Regions from separate parts of the Pseudomonas sp. S2_A10 genome, predicted to be linked through region 4. Evidence: predicted binding sites of a transcription regulator. Region 4 holds the regulator's gene; each other region holds the start of a gene.

The links. Region 4 encodes FliA, which starts transcription of late flagellar genes. Its sites were predicted from a motif close to CTAAAGTTTNNNNNNNNNNNGCCGNTAA; they were not measured.
Region 1: motA (flagellar motor stator protein MotA) is a predicted target of FliA. The motif match lies at 2,258-2,285, and genes of this name have one in related genera.
Region 2: AB4N41_RS22950 (methyl-accepting chemotaxis protein) is a predicted target of FliA. The motif match lies at 2,663-2,690, and genes of this name have one in related genera.
Region 3: AB4N41_RS02060 (methyl-accepting chemotaxis protein) is a predicted target of FliA. The motif match lies at 2,290-2,317, and genes of this name have one in related genera.

What each region holds. Positions count from the first base shown of each region.
Region 1 is NZ_CP162773.1:2,499,270-2,503,481, reverse strand. It holds gene AB4N41_RS11375 (toll/interleukin-1 receptor domain-containing protein) at 1-228, shown strand, start outside; gene motB (flagellar motor protein MotB) at 288-1,334, opposite strand; gene motA (flagellar motor stator protein MotA) at 1,338-2,189, opposite strand; gene AB4N41_RS11360 (HDOD domain-containing protein) at 2,356-3,894, shown strand; gene rhdA (thiosulfate sulfurtransferase) at 3,937-4,212, shown strand, end outside.
Region 2 is NZ_CP162773.1:5,125,108-5,129,319, forward strand. It holds gene AB4N41_RS22945 (pyridoxal phosphate-dependent aminotransferase) at 1-884, opposite strand, end outside; gene AB4N41_RS22950 (methyl-accepting chemotaxis protein) at 926-2,551, opposite strand; gene AB4N41_RS22955 (glycerate kinase) at 2,857-3,996, opposite strand; gene AB4N41_RS22960 (sugar diacid recognition domain-containing protein) at 4,165-4,212, opposite strand, start outside.
Region 3 is NZ_CP162773.1:447,362-451,573, reverse strand. It holds gene AB4N41_RS02070 (LysR family transcriptional regulator) at 96-992, shown strand; gene AB4N41_RS02065 (transporter) at 1,133-2,155, opposite strand; gene AB4N41_RS02060 (methyl-accepting chemotaxis protein) at 2,432-4,054, shown strand.
Region 4 is NZ_CP162773.1:3,642,864-3,647,075, forward strand. It holds gene flhF (flagellar biosynthesis protein FlhF) at 1-1,180, shown strand, start outside; gene fleN (flagellar synthesis regulator FleN) at 1,297-2,127, shown strand; gene fliA (RNA polymerase sigma factor FliA) at 2,124-2,864, shown strand; gene AB4N41_RS16420 (chemotaxis response regulator CheY) at 3,032-3,403, shown strand; gene AB4N41_RS16425 (protein phosphatase CheZ) at 3,422-4,210, shown strand.

The sequences.
Region 1 (4,212 bases), 1.1 Mb from region 4:
TGTACGTTCAAGACCGGACCTGCGCAACTGCCGATCTATCTGGACAAATGGCCGAAGCTGAGCACGGCCAGCGATCTGGATTTCTTTATCGATGCGTATCGTGACGAGGTGTCGAACAAGCGGTCGATGGCGCTGGATTCGATCAGCGAATCGGTCAAAGGGGCTTACAAGCGCGATGCAGAGATGTTTCATGAACAGCTGAAGAACCGGATTCGTCGGGGATTCTGAGACTGTGCCGGCTTGTGATAGCCAAAAAAAAGCCGACATCACTGTCGGCTTTTTTTCACTTACTGCTTCGGCGCAGGCGCAGGCGCCGCCCCACCCGGCTCAGCCGGTTTCGGCGCCGCATCGTCAAACAGATTCAACCGCTCGCGCAACTCGTGAGCCGGCACCGGCTGTTTGTCCGCCGGCAACGCATTCGGATCAACCGGGGCTGCCGGAGCAGCACCGTTCTGCCCCTGATCCGCCGGTTTCGCTGCCTCAGGCCCCTGCGCACCTTCGATGGCGGCCTGGGCTTTCTTGGTCAGCACGACAATATCGATCCGGCGGTTGACCGGGTTGAACGGATTTTCCCGATCGAACAACGCCGATGAGGCATAACCGACCACCCGCGCCACCTGCGCATCCGGATAGCTGCCCGCGACCAAGGCACGGCGAGCCGCGTTGGCGCGGTTGGCCGAGAGCTCCCAGTTGCCGTAGTCGCCAGTGCCAATGTACGGCTTGGCGTCGGTGTGGCCGCTGATACTGATCTTGTTCGGCACCGCTTTGATGGTGTCGGCCATGGCCAGCAGGATGTCCTCGAAGTACGGTTTCAGGCGTGCGGAACCGGAGTCGAACATCGGCCGGTTCTCGGCGTCCATGATCTGGATGCGCAAGCCGTTCGGCGTGATCTCGAAAAGGATCTGATCCTTGAACTTCTGCAGTTGCGGGTTCTCGTCGACCTTGTTCTGCAGTTCTTGCAGCAGCAGTTCGAGACGCTCCTTCTCGACCTGCTCGGCCATGCCTTCAACCTGATCGGTGTCGACCGTAACCTTGTCCGGTTGCGGTTGCGACTTCACTTCCGGGTTGAGGGTGTTTTCCGGCGCCAGGGTCGGCGTGCCACCCAAGTCGATGATGTACGGCGTGCCGCTTTCGGAGAAGCCGACCGGGTCCTTGAAATAACCGGCGATGGCGATCTTCTGTTCCGGCGTAGCGGTGGACAGCAGCCACAGCACGAGGAAGAACGCCATCATCGCCGTGGCAAAGTCGGCGAAGGCGATTTTCCACGCCCCGCCGTGGTGCCCGGCGGCAATGCGCTTGACGCGCTTGACGATGATCGGCTGATTATTTTCCATGACTTAGCGACCGCGAACCGCTTGTTCCAGCTCGGCGAAGCTTGGACGGTGCGCCGGGTACAGAACCTTGCGCCCGAACTCGACCGCCAGCGACGGCGGCATGCCGGACGCCGAAGCCACCAGCGAGGCCTTGATGGCTTCGTAGACGTTGAGCTCTTCCTTGGCATCGTGGGCCAGGGAATGCGCCAGCGGACCGAAGAAACCGTATGCCGCGAGAATACCGAAGAAGGTACCGACCAGTGCCGCACCCACGTGCAGACCGATCGACGCCTGGTCGCCCTCGCCCAGCGAGGCCATGGTCACCACGATACCGAGTACCGCCGCAACGATACCGAAACCGGGCATGCCGTCGGCGATGCCGTTGACTGCGTGCGATGGGTGCTCGAGGTCTTCCTTGAGGCTGTACAGTTCCATGTCGAACAGGCCTTCCAGTTCGTGCGGAGCCATGTTGCCGGAGGACATGATGCGCAGGTAATCGCAGACGAACGCGGTCATGCGTTCATCCTTGAGCACCGCTGGGTACTTGGCGAAGATCGGGCTCGCGGCGGCATCTTCGATGTCGCCTTCGATCGCCATCATGCCTTCACGGCGGCTCTTGTTGAGGATCTCGTAGATCAGCCCGAGCACTTCCAGGTAGAAGGTGTGGGTGAAGCGCGAACCGAACATGCTCAGGGATTTCTTGAGCACGTGCATCGTCATGTAACCGGGGTTGGCCTGGAGAAATGCGCCGAGGGCCGCACCGCCGATGATCATCACCTCGAAGGGCTGGATCAGAGCGGCAATCTTGCCGTGGGAGAGCACGTATCCGCCGAGCACGCTCGCGAATACGACGATGATGCCGATAATTTTAGCCATAGGTAGAAGGTACTTGTTTAAGTCGGGTTCAAGGTCATATTCGGAAGTTAAAAAATCTCTTCTTCTACTTATCGGCAAAACTGCGCCAGACTATAGCCAGTTCAGGCGAAAAGCCAATTTAGCCCATGCCGGGCGCGTCTACAGTCAGTGAAGATCTCGTCCAGACATGGCTAATGAAACGAACATTCCATCGGTAATACCGACCACGCTCCAGGCTTGGGTCAAGCTGCTCGACAGCGTCCGCCTGCCCGTACCACAAGAGGCTCACGACAAAGTCTGCCGGGCGATCCGCGACAATCGCAGCTCGCTGCGCGACATCGCCGATCTGATGCAGGACAGCCCGGCGCTGGCCTTGAGCGTCATCCGTGAGGCGAATCGTCACACCCACGGCACCATGGCCGCGCCGGCGGAAAATCTTGAGGTGGCAATCAATCGCCTGGGCCTTGCCCGCACCGAAGAATTGCTCGCGCGCCTGCCCGCCGAACCGCACCGGCAAATCCCCAAGGGTTTGCGCCAATTGCAACTGATCAGCCAACACGCGACACAACAGGCCAACGGTTTTTTTGCCAGTCGCCTCGCGCGGCTGTGGCAGGACATTCATTGGGGCAGCTTGCTGTTTTTGTCGCCGCTGTGGCCCTTGGCACTGACGTATCCGCAGTTGCTCGAGGAGTGGGAACTGCGCGTGATCCACAAGGGCGAGTCGGCACGTGTGGTCGAAAAGCAATTGTTCGGCGTGCGCCTGTTGAAGATCGCCGAGGCGCTGGTCCACGCCTGGCATCTGCCGATCTGGGTCGAGCAAGGCTACAAATTGCTGCTCAGCGAACAACGCGAACTGGTCAAAGTGCTGCGTATCGCCCGCGACAGTGAACACCCGCTGCGCCAGCAGAATCGCCTCGACGATGACCCGACATTGCGCCGCTGGCTCAACCAGCCGGCGAATACCGTGCTGCTGGCCAATGGGCTGGCGCTGTCGGCGCAACAGGCCTGGGACAGTCCGCACAGCAAGCGCTGGCAGTACCTGACCAGCCTCTATCTGCAGATTTCCATGGACGAAGTGCAGCAACAGTTGCACCAGCAAGCGGCGAACAGCGCGCGTCAGCATGCGATGCCCGATTTGTGGCACCCGGCGGTTTCGCTGATCTGGCCGTGGGGCACTCGTCGCTTGCCGGCCGGCATGCTCCCGGCAGCAGCGCCGAATGCGGATGACTTGGGCCAATGGCGTCGGCAATGCGCCGAACTGCTCGCCGAACCCAGCCGCTTCACCAATGCCATGAGCCTGACCGTCGCCGCCCGCGAGGCACTGGTGGCCAGCGGCATGCGCCGGGTGATGATTCTGATGGCCGACCGCACGCACTCGACCCTGCGCGTACACCAGACCGCCGGTTTGCCGAAGGATGCGGCGGCGCTGAGTTTTGTCGTCAGCCAGAGCAAAGTCCTGCAACGCCTGCTCGCTCAGCAGGCACAGGTGCGGATCACGCCGGAGAACAACGCACAATTCTCGGCCTTGTTACCGGCGAGCCTGCGCACGCTGTTTCGTGGCGAACATCTGTTTCTGCGTTCATTGGTCAACAATGGTCGGGTGATCATGATCGTCGTTGCCGATCAGGGCGGCGGCCCCTTCGCCGACATCACTGTGCAAGCCTTCGGCAAAACCGCGCAGTGCATCGAAAAAGCCCTGCACAGCTTTAGCAGCCGTGGCCAATGAGCCTGCGCTACAATCCTCCCCTTTGTGCTCTGGAGACCTCACATGTCTGACTTCTCTGGCTTGCCGCTTGTCATCGAGCCGAGCGACCTGCTGCCGCGTCTGGAGTCCCCGGAACTGATCCTGGTGGACCTGACCAGCCCTGCCCGGTATGCCGAAGGTCACTTGCCCGGCGCACGTTTTGTCGACCCGAAACGCACCCAGCTCGGCCAGCCACCGGCCCCCGGGCTGATGCCGGCGAAGGCCGATCTGGAAGCGTTGTTTGGTGAGCTCGGTCATCGCAAAGACGCGGTCTACGTGGTGTATGACGATGAGGGCGGC
Region 2 (4,212 bases), 1.5 Mb from region 4:
TCCTCGCGCATCTGAGAGACTTCCGGCAGATCACTTTGCAGCGCTACTTGCGCGGCCTTCTGTACAAAATCCGGCAGACCGAAGAGCATGCTCAGCGACAAATTCACCAGATGCTCGGCCAAGGGTTTCGGGCCGATCATCCAGCCGATGCGCCAACCGGTCATCGCATGGGATTTCGACAGACTGTTGATCGTCGCGGTGCGCTCGGCCATGCCCGGCAGGCTCGCCGGGCTGATGTGCTCGCCTTCATATAACAGCTCGCTGTACACCTCATCGCTGATCAACCACAGATCATGACGAATGCACAGCGCTGCCAGTTCCTGCCAGATCAGCAAGGGCAAACTCGCGCCGCTGGGGTTGTTCGGACTGTTGAGCAGCATGGCGCGCGTTCGCGGGGTAATGCGCGCGGCAACATCGGCCGGGTCGACACGAAAACCGTTGTCGGGGCGCACCGGCACCGCAATCACCTTGGCACCGCAGGCGCCAAACACACCTTCGTAAGTGACGTACATCGGCTCGGCGACGATCACTTCATCGCCCGGATCGAGCAGACACTGCGCCACCGAGTACACCGCGCATTGCGCGCCGGGCAGGACAATCACCTGATCAGGATCAACACGCTGACCACTGCGCTGGCGATGACGCTCGGCAATCAGCCTGCGCAGCTCGAATCGACCACGCACGTCGGCGTAATGGGTATCGCCGGCCAACAGGCTATCGATCGCGCCATGGACGATCGGCAACGGCGTATCGAAATCCGGATCGCCGACGCTCAACAACAAAACATCAACGCCCTCGGCGCGCAGTTCCAGCGCTCGGTCGTGAATCTGCCAGGCAGCGGCACCCTCCCCGGCGATTCGTTGGGTCAAGGCTGAATAGCGCATGTACGTCTCCTGTTAGCGCGGTTTCCAGCCTTCACCGTATCTCAAATCACGAAACGCGCCACCATGGCGTTCAAATCCACTGCCAGTCGCGACAGTTCATGGGTCGCGGCACTGGTCTGATTGGCGCCGGCGGCCGATTGCGTGGCGAGGTCGCGAATATTGACCAGGTTGCGATCGACCTCGCGCGAGACTTGCGCCTGCTCTTCCGACGCGCTGGCGATGACTAGGTTGCGTTCGTTGATCTGGTGAATCGATTGCGTGATCTGCTCCAGTGCCACGCCAGCCGCGCGGGCCATTTCCAGAGTGGACTGGGTACGCTGGTTGCTTTGCTGCATCGAGGAGACCGCTTCACCGGTGCCGTTCTGGATGCCGGCAACCATTTTCTCGATTTCCTGGGTCGACTGCGCGGTGCGATGGGCCAAGGCTCGCACTTCATCAGCCACCACGGCAAAGCCACGGCCAGCCTCGCCGGCACGCGCGGCTTCAATCGCAGCGTTGAGCGCCAGCAAGTTGGTCTGCTCGGCGATGGCACGAATCACGTCCAGCACCTTGCCGATGTCACGGCCCTGCGCGGCGAGGCCTTCGATCATCTGTGCGGTGTTCTGCACGTCGTGGGTCATGGTCTGGATCGCGTCGACGGTTTTCACCACCTGATCACGACCTTCGCGGGCGGCGTGGGTCGACTGGTTTGACGCTTCGGAAGTCGACACGGCGTTGCGCGCCACCTCTTCCACCGCAGCGGTCATCTCGTTGACGGCCGTGGCGGCCTGTTCGATTTCATTGTTCTGCTGCTGCAGCCCGCGCGACGCTTCTTCGGTGACCGCGCTGAGTTCTTCGGCAGCGGCGCCCAGTTGCGTGGCAGAGCCGGCGATCTGCTCGATGGTTTTACGCAGATTGGTCTGCATCGCGGCCAGGGCTTCGAGCAGGCGCGCCGGTTCGTCCTTGCCGTCGACTTCGATGGCTTTACTGAGGTCACCGCCAGCAATGGTTTGCGCAGCGAGCACGGCGCGGTTGAGCGGCGTGACGATGCTGCGGGTCAGCAACCAGGCGAGCAACACGGTGGCCAGCGCCGCAATCACGGCGACGATAATGATCCCGGTGATGGCGCTGTCATAGTTTTCACCGGCCTTAATGGCCGCCGCTCTGGCCCCGGCGGTATTCATGCCGATCAGCTTGTTTAGCTGCTCGCCCATCTGATCGGTGCCTTCCTTGATGCGCGTGTTGATCAACGCGCGCATCGCTTCCAGATCGCCCTTGCGCGACAGCTCAATCATCTGATTCTGCGCTTGCAGGTAATTATCGAGCGTCGTCGAAAACGTCTGGAAGACCGCACGCTCTTCAGGACCTGCCGGCAACGCAGCGTAGCTGGCCTGAGCTTTGCGCACCTTGTCGATCAGCACCGCGATGCGGGTTTCTGCCTCTTGCAGGCTGGCCGGTTCGCGATTGACCAGCACACGGAACGAGAGAATGCGCATGCGCAGGACGTTTTCCGTGACCACGCTGAGGTGGGTCACGCTTGGCAATTGGTTGGTGTCCATGTCGACCGACGCCTGACGAATGACCGTCATGCGGCTGACCGCGAACACGCCGAGGACAATCACCAACAAGGCGATAAAGGCAAAACCGAGGAAAGCACGTGGCGCGATATTCAGGTTACGCAGGGACATGGTCGGACTCTCGAAAGAAAGAAACTACGAGCGTCCATGCCGTGAGCACTGGCCCATAGCGGGCGACAGTCCGGCGGCACTGAATTGTGGTTTTGTGTGCGCCTGACCGTTGTATCGGCCAGGCTTGAGGAAGGTTTCGGGTCTGCGGTAAATATTTTTCAGGACGTGGCAACAATCAAAAACTGCTCCGCTGCCCTTGGTAGGAGCTGTCGAGTGCAACGAGGCTGCGATCTTTTGATCCTGCTTTTAAAAGTCAAAAGATCGCAGCCTCGTTGCACTCGACAGCTCCTACATAGGCAAGCCGATCAGCGTTGGGCGGCGAGTTGCCAGACCCGAGCAATATCGGTGGCGCGTTCACGCAGCAGGCGCGGAGCTTCGGCGCAGGCTTGTTCGAGCGTCATCGGTCCGCTGGTCACGGCGAAAGCGGCGTCGATGCCGTGTTGATAGAGCTCCTGATAGCCCTCGCCCAAGGTCCCGGCGATCACAATCACCGGCACAGCGTGTTGTTTGGCAACTCGCGCAACACCGAACGGCGTTTTGCCGCGAAGGGTTTGCGCATCGAAGCGGCCTTCTCCGGTAATCACCAGATCCGCACCTCTGACCGCGTCAGCGAGCCCGACCAGTTCCGCTACCACCTCGACGCCCGCCTGAAACTGCGCACCGAGAAAAGCCTTGGCGGCAAACCCCAGACCACCCGCCGCGCCGCTGCCCGGTTCATCGCGCACGTCCCTGCCCAATGCTTGCGCGCAAAGCTCGGCGAAGTGCCCCAGCGCCTGATCGAGTTGCTCAACCTGCGCGGGCGATGCGCCCTTCTGCGGGCCGAAAATGGCCGAGGCGCCGTGAGGGCCGCAGAGCGGATTGTTGACATCAGCGGCGATGTCGAAACGCACATCGGCCAGACGTCGATCAAGTCCACTCAGATCCAATCGCGCCAGTTGCGCCAAGGCCAGGCCGCCGGGCACCAGCGACTGATTCTGCGCATCCAGCAACTTCACCCCCAGCGCCTGCATCGCCCCGGCGCCGGCGTCATTGGTCGCGCTGCCGCCAATCGCCAGAATCACCCGTTGTGCGCCGGCATCCAGCGCTGCACGAATCAATTCACCTGTGCCAAAGGTGCTGCTGATGCAGGCATCGCGCTGTCCCGGCGGGACCAGTTGCAGACCGCTGGCCTCGGCCATTTCGATGATCGCGGTGTGGTTGTGCGGCAGCCAGCCCCATGCGGCTTCGACCGGCGCGCCCAGTGGACCGCGCACGCGGGTGCGGCGTAACTCACCTTCGCAGGCTGCGAGTATCGACTCGACCGTACCTTCGCCGCCATCGGCCATCGGGCATTTGATCAGCGTCGCCTGCGGCCAGACCTGTGCCAGTCCGAGGGCAATGGCTTCGGCAACGCCTTGGGCACTCAGGCTGTCCTTGAACGAGTCGGGGGCGATGACGATTTTCATGGGAATTCTCCGGTTGCAGTGGCATTCATGCTGCCAGTCGGCCTGCGCCTTGACGCCGGTCGAGTGCACAAGTGGCGTCGGCGTTTATTGTTCATTTCCACAAAAGATATGTGTTGGTCGTACCGGCCTCATCGCTGGCAAGCCAGCGATGGCGGCCTCAAGGACAACTCATGGCAATGGATCAGTCTGCGGCAGCAGCTGCACCCCCAGATACAA
Region 3 (4,212 bases), 2.7 Mb from region 4:
GGGATGGAAGAAGTTTATTTATCCGCCCTGAGGTGATAAACACGGCAAAAGCGGAATCACTGATCGGCTCAGCCGAACAATCACCGGGGCTTGTCATGAACAAACTGGAACTGCTGCGCACCTTCGTCCGGGTCAGCGAACTGTCGAGTTTCACTCTCGCCGGTGAAAGCCTCGGCCTGCCGCGCTCCACGGTGTCCGAACAGGTGCAGGCGCTCGAAGCCTTGCTCGGCACGCGGCTGTTGCAGCGCACCACGCGCAAGGTGCAGGCCACTCAGGATGGACTGGTGCTGTATGAGCGCAGCAAGGATCTGCTCTCGCACATGGATGAAATCGAGGGGCTGTTTCGTCAGGACGAGGCGTCGCTGACCGGGCGTATTCGTGTCGACATGCCGAACATCCTCGCGCGACGGCTGATCCTGCCGCGCCTGCCGGAATTCATGGATCGCCACCCGAATCTGCAGATGGAAATCAGCAGCACCGATCGCCGTGTCGATCTGCTCAGCGAAGGTTTCGACTGCGTGTTACGCATCGGCGCGCAGCCGGATCAGTCGGTGGTCGCCCGGCATCTTGGCGACTTCCCGATGGTCAACTGCGCCAGCCCGGCTTACCTGCAACGTTACGGCGTGCCGCAGACCATCGAGGATCTGGCGCAGCATCGGCTGGTGCATTACGTCGGCGTACTGGGCTCGCGTTCGGAAGGGTTTGTCTATGAGGAGGGTGGCGAAGTGCGGCGCGTGGCGATGGCCGGCAGTGTCACGGTCAACAGCACCGACGCCTATGAAGCGGCGTGCCTGGGCGGCTTCGGGCTGACCCAGGTGCCACGTACCGGCATGCAGCCGCATCTGGAAAATGGCGAACTGGTGACAGTGCTCGCGCAATACACCGCACCGCCGATGGCGATTTCCTTGCTGTACGCACGGCAACGGCATTTGCCGCTGCGGGTGCGGGTGTTTATGGATTGGCTCGGCGATGTCGTTCGTTCAACGCTCTGACTTCTCACCTTGGCCAGAACTGTGGGAGCGAGCCTGCTCGCGAAAGCGCCATGTCATTCAACATTGATTTATCTGACACACCGACTTCGCGAGCAGGCTCGCTCCCACAGTGAGGGCTGTGTTGTGTGTGGGATTTGCGCTCAGTAATCCCCACGCTTGCGAAACGCCCAACGCCCGGCAATCACGGTGAACGTCGCCACCAGCGCGACCAGCACCCAAAATCCATGCGGGTCCTGCGACAGCGGTACACCCCCCACATTCATGCCGAAAAAACCGGCAATGATGTTGATCGGCAAGGCCAGCACCGTTACCACCGTCAGGGTGAACAGCGTGCGGTTGCTTTGTTCGTTGAGGTTGGCGGCGATCTCTTCCTGCAGCAATTTGATCCGCTCGCCGAGGGCGGTGAGGTCGTTGATGATCAGCGCAAACTCCTCGGTGGATTTGCGCAACTCCTTGACGTCCTCCTTCTGCAACCACGGCGGCGGACGATTGAGCAGGCGCAGCAACGACCCCGGTTCCAACGCCAGCAGCCGTTGCAGTCGCACCAGCACGCGACGGTTGGCGCCAAGTTCGGCGCGGTTGGTCGACAGGCGTGAAGACAACAATTCGTCTTCGACCTGATCGACACTCAGGCTGGTCTTGCGCACGATCTGCGTCAGCACCTCACCTTGATCGCGCAGCAGATGCACGAGCAATTCCGAGGGCGAGCGAAAGCACTCGCCGGCCTTTACCGACGAGCGCAATTTATCTACCGAATGCAGCGGTTGCAGGCGCGCGCTGACGATCAGTTTGCTGCGCACGCAGACCCACAGCGTCGACACGTCGGAGGAGACCATGCTGCTGAGGTTGAACACCACATCGTTGACCACCGCCAGCAGCGCCGAATCGACATGCTCGATGCGTGTCGAACGCGAACCTTCGTGCAACGCCTCGAAAAATTCCTCGGGCAATTGCAGATGACTTTTCATCCAGCGCTCGCACGCGGCATGGGCCAGGTTCAGGTGCAGCCAGAGGAATTCGCCACTGTCGCTGTCGTCCTGCAAACAGCGCAAAGCCGTCGCCGAATCGATCTCGCGACCGCGCTCCCCGGGCAGAAAACGAAAGCCGTAGAGCAAGCCAAACAGGTCCGGGTCGCGATGGCTGATATCGAGGCTGTGGTTCATGGCGGCTCGCTGCGAGGAGGGTGTCTGGGGCAGGATTTTCAGGTTCACCGGAGCGGCATCATCGCAAGCTCACATGACCGTTTTGTGACAGCAAAATGACGGCAAATCAAAGCGTTACCGGCTGTCGGAAGTTTCTCAAGGAAGGCTCTGGCGCGCCGATCTCAGGTGAGTTAGGTTGCGCGCCATTGGCCTATGGCCATGGTACGTCGACAGGGAAGTCCGGCCATTTTTCACGTCCGTTCGGGCGTGCCTCATCCCTGCTTCGAGTACCTTGCAATGCTGCAAAAATCCCTGAGAGCGCAAATTCTCGCCCTGTTGAGCGGCAGTCTGCTGGCGATATTGTTGATCGCGCTGGCCTGCTTTCATTTCCTCTCCAACGGCGTGCAAAGCTATAGCCAGTTGATCGCCGGCCCGTTGCACACTTCGCAACTGATCGATGAAGCCAACCTGCAATTCAAGGTGCAGGTGCAAGAGTGGAAAAACGTCTTGCTGCGCGGCAAGCAACCAGCGGACCTGGCGAAATACTGGAGCCAGTTCGAAGAGCGTCAGCGCGACGTGCAGAACATTCTCGGCGAACTGGCCGGCCAGAAAGGCATCGAGGCAACTCTCAAATCCCGCATCGAACGCTTGCGCGAAGAGCATCGCCAGTTGGGTACTGCCTACCAGAAAGGCCGCGATGCCTACGTGGCTGCCGGTGGTGATCCGAGCGCCGGCGACGCTGCTGTCAAAGGCGTCGACCGCGCCACCAGCGAGCAGATGAGTGCATTGGTTGCCGAGCTGCGCGAGCAGGGCACCGCGCAATCGGCGTTGATCAGTGCCAGCGCTGAGCGCACCGTGTGGCTGGGGCTGTTGGTGATGCTCGCGTCAGGCTTGTTGATCGGTCTGCTGAGCCTGTGGCTGGTCAGCCGCAACCTGATCGAGCCGATCCGCAACCTCATCGATTACGTCACCCGCTTGAGCCGTGGCCAGTTGGCCGAACGTGTTGTCAGCGAGCGTCGCGATGAACTGGGCAACCTCGCTGCCGCAGCGAACACTCTGCGCGATTTTCTGGCGGACACCTTCACTCGCTTGCAACGCAGCGCCGGTGATCTGGACAGCGCCAGCGGCGAGTTGAACGCCATTGCCACGACCATGGCCGGCGGCACCAGCGAGCAATTCAACCGCACTGATCAAGTGGCCACGGCGATGAACGAAATGTCCGCCACGGCCCAGGAAGTCGCCCGTCACGCCGCCGATGCCGCACGTGCTGCCGACGATGCCGATCAGTCGGCGCAGCAGGGTGAAAAGGTCATGCAAACCACCATTCACTCGATCACGCAGATGCGCGGCGAAATCGCCAACACCGCCACGGTGATCCGTCGACTGGAAGCCGACAGCGGTCGTATCGGCAAGGTGCTGGAAGTGATTCGTGGCATCGCCGAACAGACCAATCTGCTGGCGCTCAACGCGGCCATCGAAGCGGCGCGGGCGGGTGAGGCCGGGCGTGGTTTTGCCGTCGTCGCCGATGAGGTGCGCAACCTCGCTCAGCGCACGGCGGAGTCGATCATCGAGATCAACCAGATCATTCAGAACGTGCAGACCGGCGCTGTCGATGCCGCGCAGGCTATCGAGAGCGGTCAGGCGCGCAGTGATGAAAGTGTCGAGCAAGTCACCCAGGCCGGCGCGATGCTGGAGCGCATCACCTTGGCGGTGGAGGCGATTCGCGACATGAACCGTCAGATCGCCACAGCGGCAGAAGAGCAGACTTCAGTGGCCGAGGATATCTCGCGCAACCTGACTGAAATCACCGCGATTGCCAGCACCAACCTGGACAACGTGCAGCGCACCGAAAGTGCCAGTCAGAATTTGCATGGGTTGTCGGGGCAGTTGAATGAGGTGACGGCGCGGCTCAGTGCCTGATTTTGGCTGGCGGTTTGTCAGCCCCTCACCCTAACCTTCTCCCAGAGGGAGAGGGGACTGACCGTGTTGATTGTTCGAGATTCGCCGACCTGAAATGCCGAGGCGTACTCAGGCTGGTAGTCGTTTGTGATGGCTTTTTAATTTTGAGGCGTACTCAG
Region 4 (4,212 bases):
GGTTCCAAACATGGAACTCGAAGACGAGCTGCGCAAGACCCAGTCGCGCATCGTCACCGCCCAGGCCGAGCTGAGCCTGCGTGGCGAAGCCGACGGCAACACCAATCAGCAGTTGTTCGCCGGGCTGCCGTTGACCGCAGGCCTGCCGCTGACTGCTGCCGAACCGCTGAGCGAGCCGACCTACGCCGCACCGACGCGCCCGGCCGCAGCGCCTGCGCAGGCCTCGGCGGGTGTCGATCCGCGTGCACTGGATTCGATGCGTTTTGAATTGAACAGCTTGCGCGAGCTGATGGAAGTGCAGCTCGGCACCCTGGCCTGGAATCAGCTGCAAGGCAGCCGTCCGGCCCAGGCCAATCTGTATCGCCGTCTGCAGCGCATCGGCCTGTCCGGCCCGCTGTCGCGCGATCTGTTGGCGATGATCACCGATATCGAAGAACCCCGTCAGGCTTGGCGCATGCTGTTGGCCCACCTGGCGCGGATGATTGCCGTGCCGGAAGTCGAGCCGCTGGAAGAGGGCGGTGTGATTGCCATGGTCGGCCCCGCCGGCATGGGCAAGACCACCACGCTGGCCAAGCTCGCCGCGCGTTATGTGCTCAAGTACGGCGCGCAGAACGTTGCACTGGTAAGCATGGACAGCTTCCGCATCGGCGCGCAGGAACAATTGAAAACCCTCGGGCGCATCCTCAACGTGCCGGTAACGCACGTCGATCCGGGTCAGTCGCTGGTGCAGGCATTGGATCCACTGCTACGCAAACGCGTAGTTTTGATCGATACTGCCGGCCTGCAAGCCAGTGATCCGGCGTTGCGCATGCAGCTTGAGAGCCTGGCCGGGCGTGGCATTCGCTCAAAAAATTATCTGGTCCTGGCAACCACCAGCCAGAAACAGGTTCTAACCGCCGCTTATCACAGTTACAAGCGTTGCGGGCTGGCCGGCTGCATCCTGACTAAACTGGATGAAACGGCCAGTCTCGGCGAAGTGTTGAGCCTGGCGATCAGTCATGAATTGCCGGTCGCGTACCTGACCGATGGCCCACGGATTCCGGATGATCTGCATCTGCCGCGTCGTCATCAATTGGTCAGCCGCGCCGTCAGCGTGCAAATGCAGGAAGAACCCAGCGAAGAAGCCATGGCTGACATGTTCGCTGATATCTATCACAGCCCGACCAAGCAGGTTGGCTGAGGTAATCATGAACAGTTTTTGTACCTACATCGATGGTCTGCCACGCATTGTTCCGATCAGGAACGCGCAGCCAGTAATGTGGCCTCCGTCTATGCAAGACAAGGTAAAGAAATAACATGGGCAGCATGCATCCCGTACAGGTGATCGCGGTGACCGGCGGCAAAGGTGGCGTCGGCAAGACTAACGTGTCAGTGAACTTGTCGCTGGCGCTGGCAGAGCTTGGCCGTCGGGTCATGCTGCTGGACGCCGACCTGGGCCTGGCGAACGTCGACGTTCTGCTGGGGCTGACACCCAAGCGCACACTGGCCGACGTTATCGAAGGCCGTTGCGAACTGCGCGACGTGCTGTTGCAAGGCCCGGGCGGGATTCGCATCGTGCCGGCGGCCTCCGGCACGCAGAGCATGGTGCACTTGAGCCCGGCGCAACACGCCGGCCTGATCCAGGCGTTCAGCGACATCGGCGACAATCTCGACGTGCTGGTGATCGACACCGCTGCGGGTATTGGTGACTCGGTAGTCAGTTTCGTACGCGCCGCCCAGGAAGTGTTGCTGGTGGTCTGCGACGAGCCGACTTCGATCACCGATGCTTACGCGCTGATCAAGTTGCTCAACCGCGATTACGGCATGAACCGCTTCCGCGTGCTGGCCAACATGGCGCAGAGCCCGCAGGAAGGGCGCAACCTGTTCGCCAAGTTGACCAAGGTCACGGATCGCTTCCTCGACGTCGCCCTACAATACGTCGGCGCCGTGCCATACGACGAAAGCGTGCGCAAGGCAGTGCAGAAGCAGCGCGCTGTCTACGAAGCCTTTCCCCGTTCCAAGTGCGCACTGGCCTTCAAGGCCATCGCCCAGAAGGTCGATACCTGGCCGCTGCCCGCCAACCCGCGCGGGCATCTGGAATTTTTCGTCGAGCGTCTCGTGCAGCAAACCGCAGGGCCTGTGATATGACCGCCAGTGGCATGAATCTTTACAAAAAGTCGGCGCGTGACGCGCAATACGAATTGATCGAGCGTTACGCGCCACTGGTCAAGCGCATTGCCTATCACTTGCTGGCGCGCCTGCCGGCCAGCGTGCAGGTCGAAGACCTGATCCAGGCCGGGATGATCGGTTTGCTGGAAGTCTCGACCAAATACGACGCCAGCAAAGGCGCCAGTTTCGAAACGTACGCGGGCATTCGAATCCGCGGCGCGATGCTCGATGAAGTGCGCAAAGGGGATTGGGCGCCACGCTCGGTTCACCGTAATACCAGGATGGTCAGCGACGCGATTCGCTCGATTGAAGCTAAAACCGGCCGTGACGCTAAAGATCACGAGGTTGCGGCCGAACTCCAATTGAGTCTCGACGATTACTACGGGATTCTGAATGACACCTTGGGCAGTCGCCTGTTCAGTTTCGACGACCTGTTGCAGGACGGCGAACACGAAGGGCTGCACGAGGATGGCGCCAGTGCTCATATGGAGCCGTCACGCGATCTGGAAGATGAACGCTTCCAGGCGGCGCTGGCGGACGCGATTGCCAATTTGCCGGAGCGTGAGCGACTGGTGTTGGCGCTGTACTACGACGAAGAGCTGAACCTCAAGGAAATCGGTGAAGTCCTTGGCGTCAGTGAATCGCGGGTCAGCCAGTTACACAGCCAGTGCGCGGCCCGTCTGCGGGGGCGTTTGGGGGAGTGGCGAGCGCGCTGAAGGCAGTGTGGGGACACTGCGAAACGAGGCTGGTGCGGTGATAAGCGGCGCCGGTCTCGATCCGTTGTGCTCCAGACAAACTTCGAGTGCTATGCCGATTGATTGAAGTGGCGCGTCCAGGTGCTGGGCGCGTTTAAGACTGCTTGGAGGTCGAATTGAACAAAGACATGAAAATCCTCATCGTTGATGACTTCTCAACGATGCGGCGGATCATCAAGAACCTGCTGCGCGATCTTGGGTTCACCAACACCGTCGAGGCCGACGATGGCACCACTGCCATTCCGGTGCTCAACAGCGGCAGCATCGACTTTCTGGTAACGGACTGGAACATGCCGGGCATGACCGGTATCGACCTGCTGCGTCACGTGCGCGCCGATGAAAAACTCAAGCACCTCCCGGTGTTGATGGTGACTGCTGAAGCCAAGCGCGAGCAGATCATCGAGGCCGCTCAGGCCGGTGTGAACGGTTACGTAGTCAAACCTTTCACGGCTCAAGCGTTGAAAGACAAAATCGAGAAGATTTTCGAACGCATCGGCTGATGAATGCGCGGGGGAGCTATGGAGCATAACGAATCATCACAGGGCGATTTCGAATCGACCCTGAAAAAACACGCGGTCGAACTGGTCGAGAGCCTTGAAAAAGGCAAGTTCGGCGACGCGGTGCAACTGATCCATGAGCTCAATCAGACCCGTGACCGCGGCCTGTATCAGGAAGTGGGCAAGCTCACACGTGAACTGCACAGTGCGATCGTCAATTTCCAGATCGATCCGCACATGCCGCAGGCCGAGGAAGTGTCGCAAATTACCGACGCCACCGAACGCCTGGGCTATGTGGTCAAGCTGACGGAAGCCGCGGCCAACCGCACCATGGATCTGGTGGAAAGCGCCACCCCGGTGGTCAACAGTCTGGCTGATGAAGCGCAGACGTTGAGCGCCGATTGGGGCCGCTTCATGCGTCGCGAGGTCGGGGCTGAAGAGTTCCGTGAACTGGCGCGCCGGGTCGACGGTTTTCTGTCACGCAGCAGCACGGACAACCGTGCGGTGTCGAGCAACCTCAACGACATCCTGCTGGCTCAGGATTACCAGGACCTCACAGGTCAAGTGATCAAGCGTGTGACCCAACTGGTCACCGAAGTCGAAAGCAATCTGCTCAAACTCGTGCTCATGGCCAGTCAGGTCGACCGCTTTGCGGGCATCGAACATGACCGCGCCGCAATGCTTGCTGAAAAAGATCCACAAAAACATCTCTCGCAGGGTGAAGGTCCGCAGATTCATGCCGATAAACGAGAAGACGTTGTGTCCGGTCAGGACGATGTGGACGATTTGTTATCCAGCCTTGGATTCTAGAG